2 regions of the Pseudoalteromonas sp. SG43-3 genome follow, and region 2 is predicted to be linked to the other one. Evidence: predicted binding sites of a transcription regulator. Region 2 holds the regulator's gene; the other holds the start of a gene.
What was found. Region 2 encodes NrdR, which represses ribonucleotide reductase genes. Its sites were predicted from a motif close to AAACACNANATNTNGTGTTT; they were not measured.
Positions count from the first base shown of each region.

Region 1: the regulator NrdR is predicted to act here: its motif matches at 2,430-2,449, upstream of nrdA (class 1a ribonucleoside-diphosphate reductase subunit alpha).

Region 1 covers NZ_JACJFC010000004.1:199,708-209,882, reverse strand. The annotation lists gene gyrA (DNA topoisomerase (ATP-hydrolyzing) subunit A) at 1-593, opposite strand, end outside; gene ubiG (bifunctional 2-polyprenyl-6-hydroxyphenol methylase/3-demethylubiquinol 3-O-methyltransferase UbiG) at 770-1,480, shown strand; gene H5157_RS05370 (HAD family hydrolase) at 1,480-2,160, shown strand; gene nrdA (class 1a ribonucleoside-diphosphate reductase subunit alpha) at 2,569-4,851, shown strand; gene nrdB (class Ia ribonucleoside-diphosphate reductase subunit beta) at 4,917-6,047, shown strand; gene yfaE (class I ribonucleotide reductase maintenance protein YfaE) at 6,047-6,319, shown strand; gene H5157_RS05350 (DUF1287 domain-containing protein) at 6,355-6,942, opposite strand; gene H5157_RS20890 (hypothetical protein) at 6,970-7,443, opposite strand; gene H5157_RS20885 (alpha/beta fold hydrolase) at 7,729-8,088, shown strand; gene H5157_RS20880 (hypothetical protein) at 8,185-8,583, shown strand; gene H5157_RS20875 (alpha/beta fold hydrolase) at 8,556-8,717, shown strand; gene H5157_RS05335 (hypothetical protein) at 8,855-9,283, opposite strand; gene H5157_RS05330 (hypothetical protein) at 9,483-9,662, opposite strand; gene H5157_RS05325 (YkgJ family cysteine cluster protein) at 9,943-10,175, shown strand, end outside.
Region 2 covers NZ_JACJFC010000021.1:19,437-29,611, reverse strand. The annotation lists gene H5157_RS16990 (response regulator) at 197-565, shown strand; gene thrA (bifunctional aspartate kinase/homoserine dehydrogenase I) at 794-3,211, shown strand; gene thrB (homoserine kinase) at 3,221-4,156, shown strand; gene thrC (threonine synthase) at 4,168-5,451, shown strand; gene glyA (serine hydroxymethyltransferase) at 5,721-6,977, shown strand; gene nrdR (transcriptional regulator NrdR) at 7,393-7,842, shown strand; gene ribD (bifunctional diaminohydroxyphosphoribosylaminopyrimidine deaminase/5-amino-6-(5-phosphoribosylamino)uracil reductase RibD) at 7,845-8,978, shown strand; gene H5157_RS16955 (riboflavin synthase) at 8,995-9,648, shown strand; gene ribBA (bifunctional 3,4-dihydroxy-2-butanone-4-phosphate synthase/GTP cyclohydrolase II) at 9,678-10,175, shown strand, end outside.

The DNA.
Region 1 (10,175 bases), on a different contig from region 2:
ATAAGTGCCAAACAACCATTTACAACTTCAGTTAAGTTATGTGGTGGTATATTTGTAGCCATACCTACTGCAATACCTGACGAACCATTCACTAATAAATTAGGAACTTTCGTTGGTAAAACATCAGGGATGAACTCAGTGCCATCGTAGTTAGGAACGAAATCAACCGTTTCTTTTTCAAGATCGGCTAATAACTCATGCGACATTTTAGCCATACGTACTTCTGTATAACGCATTGCCGCTGCTGAATCACCATCAACCGAACCGAAGTTACCTTGGCCATCTACTAGCATATAACGCAGTGAGAATGGCTGAGCCATACGAACTATCGTGTCATAAACTGCACTGTCGCCGTGTGGGTGGTATTTACCGATTACGTCACCGACCACACGGGCCGATTTTTTGTAAGGCTTGTTCCAGTCATTACTAAGCTCGTTCATTGCAAACAAAACGCGGCGATGAACAGGTTTTAAGCCGTCACGTACGTCTGGTAATGCACGTCCTACAATTACGCTCATTGCGTAATCTAAGTAGGAGTTTTTTAACTCGTCTTCAATATTGACTGGCAGAATTTCATTGGCGAGATCAGTCATTTGATATCACATTCCTTCAGTATCAGCTCTCAACAACCCGGTATTGGGTATTAAGAGTATTGTTATTATTTCTAACAGCCATGCTATCACAATTAATTTTAATTTACAGGCGCAAAACTTTGCGATTTATCAATTTAGCCCTATATAATGGCCTCAGATTGACGAGGAAGTATTTTATGACCGAACATCAAAATGTAGATCACGCAGAAATAGCAAAATTTGAAGCCATCGCCGAGCGTTGGTGGGACCTAGACGGAGAATTCAAACCTCTTCACGAAATTAACCCGTTACGTTTAGACTTTATAGCAAACAAAACGCAAGGCTTATTCGATAAAGAAACACTCGATGTTGGCTGTGGTGGCGGTATTTTAAGCCAAAGCATGGCGCGCATGGGCGCAAAAGTAACTGGTATCGACATGGGGCAAGAGCCTTTAACTGTTGCTAAGTTGCACAGTTTAGAAACTGGCATAAATGTAGATTACATAAAAGTGCCAGCAGAAGAGTTTGCATCGCAACACCCAGAGCGCTTTGATGTAATAACCTGTATGGAAATGCTTGAGCACGTTCCCGACCCAGCATCTATCATTCATGCCGTAGCTGCACTTGCCAAACCAGGCGCAGACGTGTTTTTTTCAACCCTGAACAAAACACCTAAAGCATATTTATACGCTATTGTTGGTGCTGAAAAGCTTTTAAAAATGGTGCCTGAAGGTACACACGACCATAAAAAGTTTATAAAACCTGCACAGCTTATTACATGGGCAGAGCAAGCGGGTTTAAAAGTTCGTGCAAGTACAGGCCTTTCTTATAACCCACTATCAAAGCAATATACGCTCAATAGTGACGTTAGCGTAAATTACATACTGTACTTCGAGAAGTTAGCTTAATGGCTAACTCTCAAGCCCCCCTCCCCCTTATTGAGTACGATGCATTTTTATTTGATTTAGACGGCACTCTACTCGACACCGCTGATGATTTAGGTGCGGCTTTAAATGCAGTTCTCATTAATAATAAAATAGAGCCTGTTAGTAGTGATGTATACCGTCCTGCGGCATCTAACGGCGCAGGCGCATTATTAGAGGCTGGTTTTAAAGAGTTATGGGACACACAACCTCAAAGCGAGCTTATTAAGCAATTAGTTGACGAATACGCTGCAAACATAGCAAATCACACACATTGCTTCAGCGGTGTTGAATCGTTGCTTATTGCCTTTGATCAGAAAAAGATCAAATGGGGGATCATGACTAACAAACCAGGGTTTTTAACTGATCCTTTAGTGGCAGCAATTCCCGCATTGAAAAATGCTAGTGTAGTAATAAGTGGCGACACCTTAGCTGAAGCTAAGCCATCCCCTTTACCGCTGCTACACTGTGCAAAGCTTATGGGAGTGCAACCAAAACGCTGTTTGTACATTGGTGATGCACAGCGAGACATACAAGCAGGCAAAGCCGCAGGTATGCGCACAGCAACGGCACTTTGGGGTTACATACCAAGTATTGATGAAGCCAACAGCTGGAATGCTGATTTTAACTGGCAAAGCCCAATTGATGGTTTTAACCATATATAGTGCCATGTTAATTAATAAACACTATATATTGTGATTGTGTTAGTTTTTACGCAAAGCTTGCTGATAAAAAAAGCAGTCAAAATTTATTTTTAAAATGCGTAAATTTAGCAGATCATTAGTTGATTTTTGCATATTTCAACTTAAATGATTGTTCGAAGGTGAGTGTCTACTAACACAAATACGTTATCCCGAAGTTATCCACAAATAGGGGCAATTATGTCCCTTGCAAAACAACTCAGACCACACTATCTTGTGATCTCTAAATTGAACAACACCAGATATTGTGGCCAAATGTTATTCAATTAAATTCGCAAATATGACGAAACTTATAATAAATGAGTATATACCTTGCCCCGGCGAGGTATAAAGCATTGGTCAAAATACATAATTCCCAAGGAATACAGGCAAATGAACCAACAGTTATCTGTAAGCAAACGTGACGGGCGTAAAGAGCCTCTTGATCTGGATAAGATCCATCGCGTTATTGAGTGGGCCGCCGAAGGTTTAAACAACGTTTCGGTTTCGCAAGTTGAATTAAAGTCGCACATTCAGTTTTACGACGGTATTCGTACTAAAGACATTCACGAAACCATCATTAAAGCAGCAGCGGATCAGATTTCAAAAGAATCGCCTGATTACCAATACTTAGCTGCACGTTTAGCTGTATTCCATTTACGTAAAAAAGCGTACGGTCAATTTGAGCCACCACGTTTATTTGACCACGTAACAAAAATGGTTGGCGATAAACGCTATGATGCTCATTTACTAGTAGATTACACAGAGCAAGAGTTAGATGAGCTTGATGCATACCTTGATCATTCTCGCGATCTTAACTTTAGCTACGCTGCTGTAAAGCAACTTGAAGGTAAGTACCTCGTTCAAAACCGTGTATCGGGTGAAATATACGAAAGTGCACAGTTTTTATATATTTTAGTTGCAGCAAGCTTATTTTCAGATTACCCACGTGAAACACGTACTGATTACATTAAACGTTTTTACGATGCAGTATCTTTATTTAAAATATCTCTACCAACGCCAATTATGTCGGGTGTACGTACGCCTACTCGCCAGTTTAGCTCATGTGTATTGATTGAATGTGGCGACAGCCTTGATTCAATCAATGCAACGTCGTCAGCTATTGTTAAATACGTTTCACAACGTGCGGGAATTGGTATTAACGCAGGTAGAATACGTGCGCTAGGTAGCCATATTCGTAACGGCGAAGCGTATCACACAGGTTGTATCCCTTTTTATAAGCACTTTCAAACAGCGGTTAAAAGTTGTTCACAAGGTGGTGTACGTGGCGGCGCAGCAACATTATTCTACCCGCTTTGGCATTTAGAAGTAGAGAACCTACTTGTACTTAAAAATAACCGTGGTGTAGACGACAACCGCGTTCGCCACCTAGATTACGGCGTACAGTTTAATAAATTAATGTACTCTCGTTTAATTAAAGACGACTACATTACGTTATTTAGCCCATCAGATGTGCCTGGCCTTTATGATGCATTTTTTGAAGACCAAGCTGAGTTTGACGCACTTTACGTTAAATACGAACAAGACGAGTCTATTCGTAAAAAACGCATTAAAGCCATTGAGCTTTTCTCAATGTTTGCGCAAGAGCGTGCAAGTACTGGTCGTATTTATTTACAAAATGTGGATCACTGTAATACACACAGCCCATTTATTTCTAAAGTTGCGCCAATTCGCCAATCTAACTTATGTTTAGAAATTGCATTGCCAACTAAGCCACTTAATAACGTGAATGACGAAGAAGGCGAAATTGCCCTTTGTACACTTTCTGCGTTTAACCTAGGTGCAATAGAGTCACTTGATGAGCTTGAAGAGCTAGCTGAACTTGCAGTACGCGCACTTGATAACTTACTTGATTTCCAAGACTACCCTGTACCGGCTGCCAAAAATGCAACTATGGGTCGTCGTACACTAGGAATAGGCGTAATTAACTACGCATACTACCTAGCTAAAAACGGTAAACGTTATTCAGATGGTAGCGCAAATGCATTAACACATAAAACCTTTGAAGCTATTCAATATTACTTAATGAAAGCATCAAACGAGCTTGCTAAAGAGCGTGGCGCATGTCCTAAGTTTAACGAAACAACGTATTCACAAGGTATTATGCCAACAGATACGTACAAACGTGATTTAGATAAAATTTGTGATGAGCCACTTCATCTTGATTGGGATACACTACGTGCAAGTATTAAAGAGCACGGTATGCGTAACTCAACACTAAGTGCATTAATGCCATCAGAAACATCGTCGCAAATCTCTAACGCAACTAACGGTATTGAGCCACCACGTGGACATATTAGCGTTAAAGCAAGTAAAGACGGTATTTTAAAACAAGTTGTTCCTGAGTATGAGCGTTTAAAAGATCAGTACGAGCTACTATGGGACATCCCATCAAACGATGGTTATTTACAGCTTGTTGGCATAATGCAAAAATTTGTTGACCAAACAATTTCTGCAAATACAAATTATGATCCAAACAAGTTCGAAGGCGGTAAAGTACCTATGCAAGTCTTATTAAAAGACTTACTAAGCGCGTACAAACTAGGTGTTAAAACCTTGTATTACCACAATACTCGCGATGGCGCCTCAGATTCACAAGAAGATGCTCCAGAAGTGGAAGATGACGATTGTGAAGGCGGCGCGTGTAAAATATAACTGCTGATTTTTATTTTAAGCGGGCATTTAGCCCGCTTTTTCTGATAGTTTTTTGAGTGATAAACATGTCTTATACTACTTTTAGCCGAAACCATAATAACCAAATGCAAGAGCCAATGTTTTTTGGCCAAACTGTAAACGTATCTCGTTACGACCAACAAAAATACCCAATTTTTGAAAAGTTAATTGAAAAGCAACTGTCTTTCTTTTGGCGTCCTGAGGAAGTAGATGTAAGTAAAGACCGTTTAGACTTTCAAGCATTACCAGATCACGAAAAGCATATATTTTTAAGCAACTTAAAATACCAAACACTGCTTGATAGTGTACAAGGTCGTTCGCCAAACGTGGCTCTACTTCCAATTGTATCGCTACCAGAGCTTGAAACATGGATAGAAACATGGGCGTTCAGTGAAACAATTCACAGCCGTTCATACACGCATATTATCCGTAACGTAACACAAGCACCTGAGCTTATTTTTGATGACATTGTTAGCAACGATAAAATTAGCGAACGTGCTGATGCCGTAACTAAATACTACGATGACTTAATTAACTCTGTATCGCTTTACAACTTATACGGTGAAGGCAAACACGAGATTAACGGTAAAACAGTTATCATTAATTTATTTGAGCTTAAAAAGAAACTTTACCTGGCTATGATGTCGGTAAATATTCTTGAAGCGATTCGCTTTTACGTAAGTTTTGCATGTTCGTTTGCATTTGCTGAGCGCGAGCTAATGGAAGGTAACGCTAAAATCATCAAGCTAATTGCACGCGATGAAGCACTTCACCTTTCTGGTACTCAGCATATTTTAAACATTATGCAAGACGGTAAGGACGATCCAGAAATGGCGATTGTTGCTGCCCAGTGCCGCGACGAAGCGATTAAAATGTTTGTTGATGCTGCAGAGCAAGAAAAAGAGTGGGCTGAGTATTTATTTAAAGATGGTTCAATGATTGGCTTAAATAAGCATATTTTATGTCAGTACGTTGAATACATTACCAATGCACGTATGACTGCGATTGGCTTGCCAGCACAGTTTGAAAATAACAGTAATCCTATCCCGTGGATAAACTCGTGGTTAGTGTCTGATAACGTGCAAGTAGCACCACAAGAAGCAGAAATAAGCTCATACCTTGTTGGTCAAATAGACTCTCAAGTTGATGCATCAGAATTTGGTGATTTTGATTTATAATGAGTGACAAGTCTACTGCAAGCATAACGCTTGCAGAAAACAGCCAGTGTATAGAATTTATCGCTGGCTGCCCTTCTCTTCTACACTGCTTAGAATCCATGAAAATAGACGTCGCATTCCAATGCCGTGAAGGCTATTGCGGCGCTTGTAGAGCAACTTTAGTATCAGGCAGTGTTGAGTATAACGAAGAGCCACTTGCGTTTGTACGTGAAGGCGAAATACTGTTGTGCTGCTGTAAACCCAATGGCAATGTAAGTATTGATCTGAAATAAAAATCAATACTTACATCCATCGTTTATTAAACTTATCAATAGTGTGGAACGAACCGGTAATGTCCGGTAATTTTATAATCAAAAAGCATATCGCTTTTTTGCGGACCACGACCTATATTATGCACAATAAGTGGGTTACCCGTATCTTGAGATAACTCATTAATCACCATACCTATATGAGGTAAATTACCTGGTAACATCCACGTTACTATATCGCCGGTTTTATAATCACTCACTTTGTTGGATTTACTCAATACGTTTGCATGGCGCTCAAAGTAAGCTTGTAAATTTGGAACACGTCGGTGATCTATATTTTTATCAGACTTAGTTAAGCCCCAAATACGTTTAGATGGATACAGCGCAAAGTTTTTTTGCATGTCTTCATGCACGAGTTTCTGTAAATCGATCCCCAACTTTCTGTAACTTCTAATTATTACATCGGTGCACACACCTATATTTTTAGGTACATCCCCACCAGGGTAGCCAATAGAGCGATAAGCGCCGTCGTAAGTCACATCATGAGTTGTACGCTCAAGCAGAGCTGAAACAATATCTTCTTCAAACGATGCTGCATTACTATTAATACACGCTAAAGTAAGTAAACACCCAATAATTCTGTACATATAAACTCCTTTCAACCTAAAATTGAGTTACAGCGTTTGGGCTACGTGCCTAAGCACGTCTATTTTATTGCCTTTACTTGCAAATTGCGTATCCAGCGCATATGCCATTTTTTCAAGCGGAGCGTCGTTATATCCTAAATGTTGGATTTCGCTAATGTAACGCATCATAAACGCGTCTGGACCAAGTTTAAGCCACTGCGCTACATGCACAAGCTCATGAAAATGAACCCTCAAATCTTTTGCAACCTCAGGAAGTAGATAATAGGTATTTTTATACGTGATACCTGCTGCATCCATATCTACAAAATCGCCTAAACCCATTTCTCGCAGGATTGGAAAGTCAGGTTTTGGTATTTTATCAACAACAACGTAAAAGGCATTTTTTAAAAATTCGACAGGATAAAACCCTGCAAACTCACTAGCAAATTTCTCACAGCTAATTCTTTGGGTTTTATATTTAATATTTGTTGCATCAATCCATTGTTCTATTTGTTCGAGCACGTCCTTTCTCCAAAATACTAGCTTAACGCTGTACACATTCTGTAAGCTAACAAATTAATAATAACAAAAGTAAATTAACGAATCTCTTTTTTAAATTACAAAAAGCTGCTAAAAAACCACTTACCCTCTAATCAACTATATATTTGGTAATGTGCTTTAAAAACACAGGTATTGTTACTGTGTCCTTATTAGTAATAACTTGCAATTATTAACTGAATGCAATTGTGTAAATAACGGGTCTGGTAAATTAATAAAACGTCATTACCAAAAATAACGAGTTTACTTATGCACCTAGATATACAAAAAAGCCTTAAAGTAAAACCTGCTCACATCGTCTCATTTATTGTGTTTTTATTAGTTTCAATATCTACGCTTACCGCTCAGGTATATGCCGCTGATGCAGTATGGCCTTCAAAAACCACTTACAAATATGCAAATGTAAACGGTAAAAAGATATTTTACCGAGAAGCTGGCGCGCAGCATAAGCAAACCATTGTACTTTTACATGGGTATCCGTCGTCTTCACACAGCTACCGAGAATTGATCCCACTCTTATCAGGTCGTTATCATGTGATTGCACCTGATTATTTAGGCTCTGGTTATAGCGCACGCCCAAACCCAAAAACTCAAAAATATACTTTTTAATTTCTAGCTCAATACGTTGAAGGATTATTAACAACACTTAAAGTAAAGCGCTACAGCCTTTATATACACGACTTTGGAGCTCCTGTGGGCTTTAGAATGTTGTTAAATAACCCAAATAAACTTGATGCACTTATTGTACAAAATGGTAATGCGTATTTAGAGGGGCTAACCCTACCGAGGCAAGCTTTTTTTAAAGCCGCGAATGAGGACAAATCACAAGCGCAGAGTGATAAAATTTATTCGTTCACGTCTAATAAAGCCATTATTAATAAGCAATATTTACGAGACGTACAAAGTAACCCAGAAGTAATGAGCCCTAATAGCTGGACGCACGATCTTCACTTTTTACAAACTAAATCCGATAGAGTAATTCAAGTACAATTGCTACAAGATTACTACAATAACCTTCTCGACTACCCTAAATGGCAAGCTTATTTACGCAAGTACCAACCAGCAACATTAATTGTATGGGTAAAAACGACCCTGCGTTTATAGCCGCAGGCGCTAAAGCATATTTAAAAGATGTACCGAACGCTGAAATACATTTACTCGATTCAGGACACTTTAGTGTTGAAGAAAAACCAGTTGAGATTGCAAAGTACATTGTGAACTTTATGGATAAGCTATAAATAGCGGAAATAAAAAACGCTGAGGGTATAAACCATCAGCGTTTCATTAAATTGTACTAACTTAAGCTAAATCCAAAGAAATAGTATTTAATATGGGTAACTGTCAGATCAAGTCTGAGCTAGTAAATTTTAAGTATTTAACCTTCTTCTTCAATAAGTGACTCTAGTAGATCGTGTATTTCAGCTTTAAGCTCTTTATCTTCAATTTTATTAGCACTAACCTTAGCATTTTGAAGATTTTTAATAGCCTCGTCTTTTTGACCAAGTTCTAGCTGCAGTGTAGCCATTGAAAAAGAAACTGATGACATGTGATCTTTGTTATTAATCGCAACAGACTTTTCTAATGCTTTTTCATAAGTCGTGATTGCCTCTTCTAGCTCTTCGGTAAAATCAGCCAAAGTTTCCCATTGTACTGGGTGATCTTTTGAGGTATTTTCGTTTTCAATACAAATCGCTTTTAATTGAGCAAATAAAGATTCAAATTTTTCTCGGTTATTTTTGTTAGCCGCCGCCATTAAATCTTCTGCTAGGTCATGTACCGCTTTATATATTTTTGTATTCATCATCACTGGTTATCCTTTAGTGCAACTAAACTAATTTACTGACTCAATTTAGCTAAAATGTATCATTACAGTCATTATAAAATGTATTTAAACAACTGATTTATTTAATTTGGTGTATAGCGTAATAATACATTAATAATGAACATCGCGTAGGCGTTAAACACACTGTAATTAAACTTTATCGCAATTACTCTTAGTAACCTCACACACTGAATAAACTTGCAACCCAATCCAACGTAAAGATGGTCGTAAACACTTTAAGTGCAATGACAACTATAAATAATAAGATGATTGCCGCTTTGGCTTTACTACTTTTGAGGTTGTTCCAATATAATAACTTTGCATTAAATTCTGTTTTTAACTTAGTAACAGCTTCTTTCATAATTACATCCTACTTAGGGATCCCGCTCAGCAACATTTAATAACTACAAAGCTGCCCAAGCAGGTTTCATAATATTTTTCGCCACCTTATAGTAAAGCATTAAATAAAGCCTGTACTATATAAAATGTAACAAGGGGTTTTAACTTAAGTTATTGTATCTAACTTTTTTACACACCCAAAAAGCAAACACTGGGGCAATTCAGTAGAGCGTTAATAATAAATTTGGTGCTACACTAATACCTAACTTAAATGTGTTAACAGCCAACTAAATTAGCAAATTATGAAAGAGTGCAACCAGTGTGGTAAATGCTGTATTAAATATGGTGGCGGCGACTTAAGCGCAACGAAAGAAGAAATAGGTTTATGGGAGCTCTTTAACCCCGAAATTTATGAGTACGTTAAAAACAACGAAATTTGGTTTGACCCAAAAACAGGCTTAAGACTTCAAGTGTGCCCATTTTTAGAAATTGCGCCTAAAAAGGAGCCTCTCGCTAAAAATATGTATACCTGCAG
Region 2 (10,175 bases):
TAGTAAATTTGTTAGACGTTAAGTTTTGTAAGTTTGATTAGAATTTAGTTTCGTTAATCATATTTAAATGAGTTAATTCTATATTTATCATTGCATTGAATTATTAATGCGCTAAGTATTTAGATGCGTGTTAAAGTGTCCTGAGTGCAAAGAAAGATGGTCTTTTAATAACTTTGATGGTTGTGTAGTAGTAAACATGATGAAATTTTCGATATTAGTCTGTGATGATTCTGCTGTTGCTCGTAAACAAGTCGTGCGGTGTTTAAATGAGTGTATAGACGCAGATATACAACAAGCTATAAATGGAGCAAACGCCCTCGATCTTTTAAGAGCACAAAACTTTGATTTACTGTGCCTAGACCTCACCATGCCAGAGGTTGATGGTATACAAGTACTTGAAACTATAAAAACAGAAAAAATAGAGTGCTTTGTGTTGGTTATTTCTGCTGATATACAGGAGAAAATGAAGCAACGAGTCGCCCAACTTGGCGCAATTGATTTTATTGATAAACCTATTAATAAATCAAGCTTGAATGAAATATTGCATAAATTTGGCATTCATTAGGTTTTTTCATGTTAAAAAAGGCTGTTTTATCTTTTAATTTAGGGTTGACAGCATAGCCTTTGTTAAGGCAGTCTTAACATATGAAAACAATTAATCGCGTACTGACCATTATTATTACAACCATCATTCTTACTGGATAGTGGCATAGGTCGGTGCAACAAATTTAAAGGCCTGTGTTCACTTAGAACACAGGCCTTTTTTCGTTTTATGGGATGAGGAACATAAACAATGCGAGTTTTAAAATTTGGTGGGTCTTCACTTGCCGATTATGCATGCTTACAACAGGTAGCTCAGTTAGTTAAAGCACAGTTAAAAGATGAAATGTTATTGGTGCTTTCTGCTCCAGGTGGAATGACCGATTCGCTAGTTGCACTTGCAAGTGCTGCAGAGCAAGGCTTAGATTTTTCGCAGCAATGGCAAGCATTAGCGAGTCGTTGTGAGGGCTTAAAAGCTGACGTTGAAAAAAGTGGCGTAGTAGTTACAAGCTGGCCAGACCTAAGGGAACTTAAAAATAAATTAGATGGCGTGTCGCTTATACAGTGTTGCCCTGATCAAGTTCGCGCATTTGTAATTAGCTTTGGAGAGCGCGTTAGCGTTTCTTTAATGCAGGCTTTATTGAGCTCACAAGATGCAAGGTACTTAGAAGCAACAAGCTGTATTGCTTCAACAGGTGGCTACATTGATGCAGAAGCTGATTTAGTGGCAAGTAAAGCTCGCTTTCAAGCTGTGCTTAAAGAAAGCCCTGCAACTATTTATATTATGCCTGGTTTTACGGCGAGTAATGATAAAGGTGAGCTTACAACGCTTGGCCGTAATGGCTCAGATTACTCAGCAGCTATTGCTGCGGCATGTTTAGAAGCTGAGATTTGCCAAATTTGGACTGACGTTGATGGCGTATATAGCGCTGATCCTCGCTATATTAAAAAAGCCACTAAAGTAGATTTTTTATCTTATAAAGAAGCGATGGAGCTTTCTTACTTTGGTGCAAAAGTACTTCACCCAAAAACAATTTTACCGTGTGCTAAAGCAGGCGTGCCATGTGAAATTAAAAATACGCATAACCCAGACGCACAAGGCTCATTAATTGGTAACGATTATTCATCTGATGAGCCCGTAAAAGCGCTTTCTAGCTTACAAGACCTTGCAATGTTAACTGTTTCAGGCCCAGGCATGAAAGGTAAAGTAGGCATGGCGTCTAAGGTATTTAACGCGCTTGCTCACGATAACGTATCAATTGTATTGATCACGCAATCATCATGTGAATTTAGTATTAGTTTTTGTGTGCACGAAACAGACCTAGCACTTGCACTCGATGCGCTACAAACTGCATTTGAGCTTGAATTACAAGCAGGGCTTATTGAGCCTGTACAAGTACAACGTAATTTAGCCATTGTTACTTTAGTGGGCGACAACATGCGCGCACACCGAGGCTTAGCGGCTAAGTTTTTTGCATCGCTTGCACAAGCGCAAGTAAATATTGTGGCAATTGCACAGGATTCTACAGAAAGTGCTATTTCTGCGGTAATTGATGGTGAGTTATGTAATGACGCTGTAAAAATATGCCATGAAAACTTTTTCACGCATGTGCCGTCAATTGATGTGTTTTTACTAGGTTGTGGCTTAGTAGGGCAAGAGCTTATTAATCAGCTTGAACGTCAGCAAGCTTGGCTTGAAAAGCGTAATATTAAACTTAACTTGTATGGTGTTGCTAACTCTCGTCAATTACACCTTGATAACGAAGGCATCGCTTTTAGTGATTGGCAGCAAAAATTGGCCTCATCTGAGCAAGCATTTGATTTAAAATTAGTAGAGCAATTTGTTAAGCAAAACCACTTAGTGAATCCGGTATTAGTAGATTGTACATCTTCAGATGCACTTGCTGCGCAGTATGTAGACTTTTTAAATGCAGGTTTTCATGTGGTTGCAGCTAATAAAAAAGCGACAACAAGCTCATACACGTATTACCAAGATTTAATAGCTGCTACGCAAAAGAATAATCGTAAATTTTTATACGAAACTAACGTTGGTGCAGGTTTACCAGTAATCGATAACTTGCAGTCATTATTTGGTGCCGGTGATGAGTTACTAGAGTTTAGCGGTATTTTATCAGGCTCACTTTCGTATATGTTTGGTGCACTTCAAGATGGTTTATCACTTTCTGAGGCAACTATTAAAGCTAAAGAAAGCGGTTTTACTGAGCCAGATCCTCGTGATGATTTATCGGGTACCGATGTAGCACGTAAGTTACTGATCATTGCTCGCGAAGCCGGTATGAAGTTGGAGCTAAGCGATATTGAAGTTGAGTCAGTATTACCACAAGGTTTTGCACAAGGTGATAGCGTTGATGAGTTTATGGCAAAACTACCAAGCCTAGATGCTGATTTTAATGACCGCATTCAAAGTGCTGCGAGCGAAGGAAAGGTACTTCGTTATGTAGGTACAATTAAAGAAGGTCACTGTAAAGTAGGTATTGAGGCTGTTGATGAAAAGCATGCGCTTAATGTAATTCGCGATGGCGAAAACGCGCTTGCTATTTTAAGCCAATACTACCAGCCACGTCCGTTTGTAATTCGTGGTTATGGTGCCGGCTCTGAAGTAACAGCAGCGGGTGTATTTGCTGATATTTTAAAAACACTATCGCGCTAGGAGCTCGTTATGATTGAAGTATATGCTCCGGCGTCTATTGGTAATTTTGCAGTGGGTTTTGATGCACTTGGCGCAGCGCTTGCGCCAATTGATGGTAGTTTATTAGGCGATGTAGCTGTTGTAAGTGCAGCACCAAGTGACGAATTTATTTGTACTGGCGACTACGCTCACAAGTTACCAAGTGATGCGAATGAAAACTTAGCGTACCAGTGTTTAGTACATTTTAGAGCGCATGTTGCGCCTGATATGCCAAGCGTAAAGCTCGAGCTTAAAAAGAATTTACCAATTGGATCTGGACTTGGTTCTAGTGCATGCTCGGTCGTGGCTACCTTTGCTGCCCTTGATAAGTTTGCGCAAACTAACTTAAGTCAGGTTGAGCTTATTGAGCTTATGGCTGACTTTGAAGCTGTAGTGAGCGGTGGTCGTCATTACGACAACATCACGCCATGCTATTTAGGTGGTTTGCAATTAACAGGTGATTTAATCCCTGATAAATCGATTGCACTGCCTGTTGATGAAAATTGGTACTACGTTGCTGCGTTCCCTGGTTTTTCACTCAACACTGCTAAAGCGCGCTCGGTTTTACCAAAAGAGTTGAGCATGCATGCAAGTGTTGAGTTTGCACAGCGTTTATCGGCATTTAGTAGCTTACTGTTGACTAATCGTTTTGACGATGCACTGAGCATAATGAAAGATGAAATAGCAGAACCTTACCGCGCACCGCTTATTAAAGGTTTTAGTGAAGCCAAAGCAAGCTTACCAGCGTTGGGCGCTGAAATAGTGAGTATTTCGGGCGCAGGACCTACCTTGTTTAGTGTATGTAAAACACTTGAAGCTGCAAAGCAATGCGCGCAGTGGTTAGAGGCAAATTACATTAACGAGCAAGGCTTTTGCCACATTTGTAAATTAGATAACGACGGCACGCGTCAATTAACAGTTTTATAGGATAGGTAGTCATGCAATTACATAATTTAAAAGATAGCTCACAAAAAGTGTCGTTCGTTGAAGCCGTAAAAACAGGTTTGGGTCGTAATCAAGGTGTGTTCTTCCCTGAATCCCTTGCCCCACTGTCCGATGTTGATGCTTTGCTTGATATGGACTTTGTTACACGCAGTGGCAAAATATTATCTCACCTAATTGGTGATGAGCTGCCTAGCGACACTGTGGCACAAATGGTTAAAAATGCATTTAACTTTCCAGTTAAGCTGGTGGAAGTTGAAGAGAATACATACTGCTTAGAGTTGTTTCATGGTCCTACGCTTGCGTTTAAAGACTTTGGTGGTCGCTTTATGGCTGAGTGTTTAGCGCAATTTAATAAAGATGAAAAAGTAACTATTTTAACCGCAACATCGGGCGATACTGGTGCAGCCGTTGCACATGCTTTTTATAACAAGCCGAATATCGATGTTGTCATCTTATATCCTAAAGGCAAAATTTCACTTGCTCAGCAAAAGCTATTTACTACGTTAGGTAACAATATTCATTGTTACGCAGTTGATGGCAGTTTTGATGATTGCCAAGAGTTGGTTAAAAATGCCTTTTTAGATGAAGAAGTTAAATCAACACTTGGGCTTAATTCTGCTAATTCAATTAATATTAGCCGTTTAGTTGCTCAGGTTTGTTATTACTTTGAGGCCATTGCACAACTACCAAAAGAAAAACGCGCAACAGCGCATATATCAGTGCCAAGTGGCAACTTTGGTAATGTATGTGCTGCAATGATTGGTGCGGTTATTGGCTTACCTGTAGGTAAATTAAGTGCAACAACCAACCAAAATGATACTGTGCCGCGCTTTATGCTTGATAAAACCTGGACGCCAAACGCAACACTTGAGTCGCTTTCAAATGCAATGGATGTAAGTAAGCCAAACAACTGGCCGCGTGTGCAAACAATGTTAGATAATAACTGGTTTAGCTACGATAATTTTTATTCAACTAGCGTAAACGAGGAAGACACGCAATCGGTGATGAAAAAAATTCAACAAACGGGTTATGTTGCAGAGCCTCACACTGCTATTGCGTACCAAGGTCTTGTTGAAAATCGAGCGCCTGGTGCAGCGGGCATCTTTTTAGCCACAGCTCACCCTGCTAAGTTTAAAGAAAGCGTAGAGGGTATTTTAAATATTGAATTAGGTATGCCAAAACGACTTAGCGACGCACTAGCAAAACCATGCCTAGCAAGCGATATAAAGGCCGATTACGACGCATTACGTACAGAAATACTTGCTAAACTTGGCTAAGTTAATTAATTCAAAAAGGCGGTTAAGCCGCCTTTTTTTATAACTTTAGGCTTTTAAATCTAGTGAGTTGCATTTACTAATTAAATGTAGGAAATAGCATTCATTTAAAATCGTTATGGTTTTATAAGAAAATATCATCTTAAAAAGTCTGTGAAATAGTTTCAATCCCTGTTTAAATATCCTCAACTTAAGAGCGTAGGCAAAGAGTCGTTTAAAGCGTACAATAAAGCCTCTAAAAAACACCATACACGTTGCCCTAGGAGACCCCAATGTTAGAACGTAGCATGAATATTTCGGATTTTGATCCAGAGTTATTTGACGCGATAAACAAAGAAACTGCTCGCCAAGAAGAGCACATTGAACTAATCGCTTCAGAAAACTACTGTAGCCCACGCGTACTAGAAGCGCAGGGTTCACAGCTTACAAATAAATACGCAGAAGGTTACCCTGGCAAACGTTATTATGGCGGTTGTGAGCACGTTGATGTTGTTGAGCAATTAGCAATTGACCGTGCTAACGAGTTATTTGGTTCTGACTACGCAAACGTACAACCACATGCTGGTTCGCAAGCTAATGCTGCTGTTTTTCTAGCGCTATTAGAAGCAGGCGACACTGTACTTGGTATGAGCTTAGCTCATGGTGGTCACTTAACTCACGGATCACACGTAAGCTTCTCTGGTAAGCTTTACAATGCAATTCAATACGGACTAGATGAAACAACGGGCGAAATTGATTACGCACAGGTTGAAGCACTAGCACTTGAGCATAAACCAAAAATGATTATTGGTGGTTTCTCAGCGTACTCAGGTATTGTTGATTGGGCTAAATTCCGTGAAATTGCTGACAAAGTAGGTGCTTACCTGTTTGTTGATATGGCTCACGTTGCAGGTTTAATTGCGGCAGGCGTTTACCCAAGCCCAGTTCCTCATGCACATGTTGTAACTACAACTACGCATAAAACACTTGCTGGTCCTCGTGGTGGTTTAATTATCTCTGCATGTGGCGATGAAGCAATCTATAAAAAGCTTAACAGCGCAGTTTTCCCTGGTGGCCAAGGTGGTCCTTTATGTCATGTTATTGCAGCAAAAGCAGTGGCATTTAAAGAAGCGCTTCAACCAGAATTTAAAGTATACCAAACACAAGTTGTTAAAAACGCAAAAGCAATGGTTGCTGTAATGCAAGAGCGCGGCTACAAAATCGTATCTGACAAAACTGAAAACCACTTATTCCTACTCGATTTAATCGATAAAGATATTACTGGTAAAGATGCAGATGCAGCCCTTGGTAACGCTAACATCACAGTTAACAAAAACTCAGTGCCAAACGATCCACGTTCTCCGTTTGTAACATCTGGTTTGCGTATTGGTTCTCCTGCAATCACTCGTCGTGGTTTCAAAGAAGAAGAATCAAAAGAGCTTGCTGGCTGGATTTGTGACGTACTAGATAACATCACTGATGAATCTGTACAGGCGCAAGTTAAAGAAAAAGTTAAAGCAATTTGTGCAAAATTACCTGTATACGCTTAATTGCATAAGCAGCAGTAATTTAGATCACATAGGCTAGGGGCCTGTTTATCTTTCGAGGTTTAATTTGCAGTAGTATGTTTGGTTTTTAGGCAAGGCAGAGTCTATGTAGTGTGGTTACTCCACACAAATAGGCGATAACGCAGCATAAATGCCAAACATGCACTGCCCTCGGGTTCGTCCTAGGGGCGATTTGCTCTTTGTTGCCTACATGGATGTAGGTAAGGGGCGTGAGCAGGACGCGGAAGCTTTGCTCGATTTATACTTAGCCCACTAGGTTACAAACCTCGCGCCGCGATTAAATCGCCCCTAGATAGAACAAATTTAATCCTGAAAGGTCAACAGACCCTATTTTTTTGCTAAGATTAAAGGCCGCTAAATAGCGGCCTTTTTTGTTTTAAAACGGAAGTACCGAGCTATGCATTGTCCATTTTGTACCGCAAAAGATACTAAAGTTATTGACTCACGCCTTGTTGGTGGAGGCCATCAAGTTCGCCGGCGCCGTGAGTGCAACGACTGCCATGAGCGCTTTACTACATTTGAAGGCGCTGAACTGGTTATGCCTCGTGTTATTAAACAAGACGGCAGCCGCGAACCATTTAACGAAGATAAATTATTAAATGGCTTAAATCGCGCACTCGAAAAACGTCCAGTGAGCACAGAGCAAGTAGACGAAGTAGTGAATATAATAAAATCGCAACTACGCGCAACGGGTGAGCGAGAAATTTCAAGTCATTTGGTGGGTGAATGCATTATGGAAGCCCTCAAAAAGCTCGATAAAGTAGCGTATGTAAGATTTGCCTCTGTTTATCGCTCGTTTGAAGATATACGCGAATTTGGCGAAGAAATTGCCCGCTTAGGGGAGTAACAATGCAAAGCCAAGTTCCTTTTACTGAACATGATGAAATGTATATGGCACGCGCCATAGAGCTTGCCAAAAAAGGTCGGTTTACTACCACACCTAACCCTAATGTTGGCTGTGTTTTAGTTAAAAATAATCAAATAATTGGTGAGGGGTTCCATCAATTAGCTGGTCAAGGTCATGCAGAAGTAAATGCACTGGCTGTCGCTGGAAAAAATGCACAAGGTGCAACGGCTTATGTAACGCTTGAACCGTGTAGTCATTATGGCCGTACGCCACCGTGCGCCGAAGGCTTAAAAGCTGCCGGTGTGGTAAAAGTAATTGCTGCTATGGTTGATACAAATCCACAAGTTGCTGGCAAAGGCCTTAAAATACTGAGCGACGCGGGTATTGACGTTGCTTACGGGTTACTCGAATCACAAGCTCGCGCACTTAACGTTGGCTTTTTTAAGCGTATGGAACAAGGCTTACCTTATGTGATTTGCAAAATGGCAGCGAGTATTGATGGTAAAACAGCGCTTAAAAATGGGCAAAGTAAGTGGATCACAAGCCCTGCTGCTCGACAAGACGTACAATTATACCGAGCGAAAAGCTGCGCTATTTTAACCGGTGCCGATACAGTGCTAGTAGACGATGCTAAACTTAATGTGCGACTAAGTGAGCTGCCTTGCACACTGCCTACTGATTTGCCGCTTCGCCAGCCCGTGCGTGTTATAATTGACTCTCAAAACCGTTTAACACCTGACCTTGCTTTATTTGAAATCCAAAGTGATGTAATAATATTTACGACTAAGGTTGATAAATCATTGCAATGGCCGCATTTTGTAAAGCATATTGAAGTCAGTGAAAGTAACGGTAAAGTTGATTTACAAGCCGTTTTAGAAAAACTTGGGCAACTGCAGTTTAATAATGTTTGGCTTGAAGCTGGCGCAACACTTGCTGGTAAAATGACAGAGCTTAATTTAGTTGACGAGTTTGTTTTTTATTTAGCGCCTAAACTAATGGGCCATGATGCAAAAAGTTTAGTTAATTTTCCTGAATTGACGAGTATGCAAAACACCGTTGATTTAACATTTAATGAATGTGCGCGCATTGGTGACGATTTACGTATCACCGCGTCAAAACTCATTAAAATCACTTAATAAAAAGAGTAGTGCTATGTTTACTGGGATAATAGAAGCCACAGGCAAAATTGCTTTATTACAAAAAAAACAAGGCGACTTAGCCATTCGTATCCAAAGTACTGATCTTGATATGACAGACGTAAAGTTAGGTGACAGCATTGCAACTAATGGTGTTTGCTTAACTGTAGTTGATAAACATATTGATGGTTTTAGTGCGGATTTATCTAATGAGACGATTAGTTTGACCGGTTTTGCTCACTATGCTTTAGGACAAACGGTGAATCTTGAAAAAGCCATGCAACCTGTTTCTCGTTTAGGCGGTCATTTAGTGTCTGGCCATGTTGATGGTATCGCAACAATTACAAGTATTACAGCAAACGCCAGAGCAACAGAATATTGGCTTACAACTGACGAAAATTTAATGAAATACATTCCGTACAAAGGTTCGGTATGTATTGATGGTATAAGCCTGACAGTAAACGCTGTAGAGGGTAATAAATTCAAATTAACAATTGTCCCACACACGAGTGAGCAAACCACAATTGCTCATTTTAAAGTAGGTACCCAAGTTAATTTAGAAGTCGATCAAATTGCACGTTATTTAGAGCGCCTTATAAAGGGTGCAGAGCAACCAACGGGCTCTGATATTTCGATGAGCTTACTCGCTAAAGCGGGTTTTATTAAATAACGAAACTGACAACTTACACGAGCAAATTTATGAATTTACACAGCGCGCAAGAAATCATCGACGATATTAAAGCCGGTAAAATGGTTATTTTAATGGATGATGAAGATAGAGAAAACGAAGGCGATTTAATAATAGCTGCTGAGCATATTAGCGCAGAAGCGATTAATTTCATGGCTACCCATGGCCGTGGTTTAATTTGTTTAACCATGACGCAAGAGCGTTGCGAGCAACTTGATTTACCGTTAATGGTTAAAAACAATGGTGCAGCATTTTCGACTAACTTTACAATGTCGATAGAAGCATCAAAAGGTGTTACAACCGGTATTTCAGCAGCAGATAGAGCGCGTACAGTGCAAGCGGCTATAGCTAAAGGCGCAGTCCCAAGTGATATTGTTCAGCCTGGACATATTTTTCCTATTATGGCGCAACCTGGTGGCGTATTAACTCGCGCAGGACACACTGAAGCTGGCTGTGATTTAGCGCGTTTAGCTGGACTTGAAGCATCATCTGTTATTGTTGAAATACTT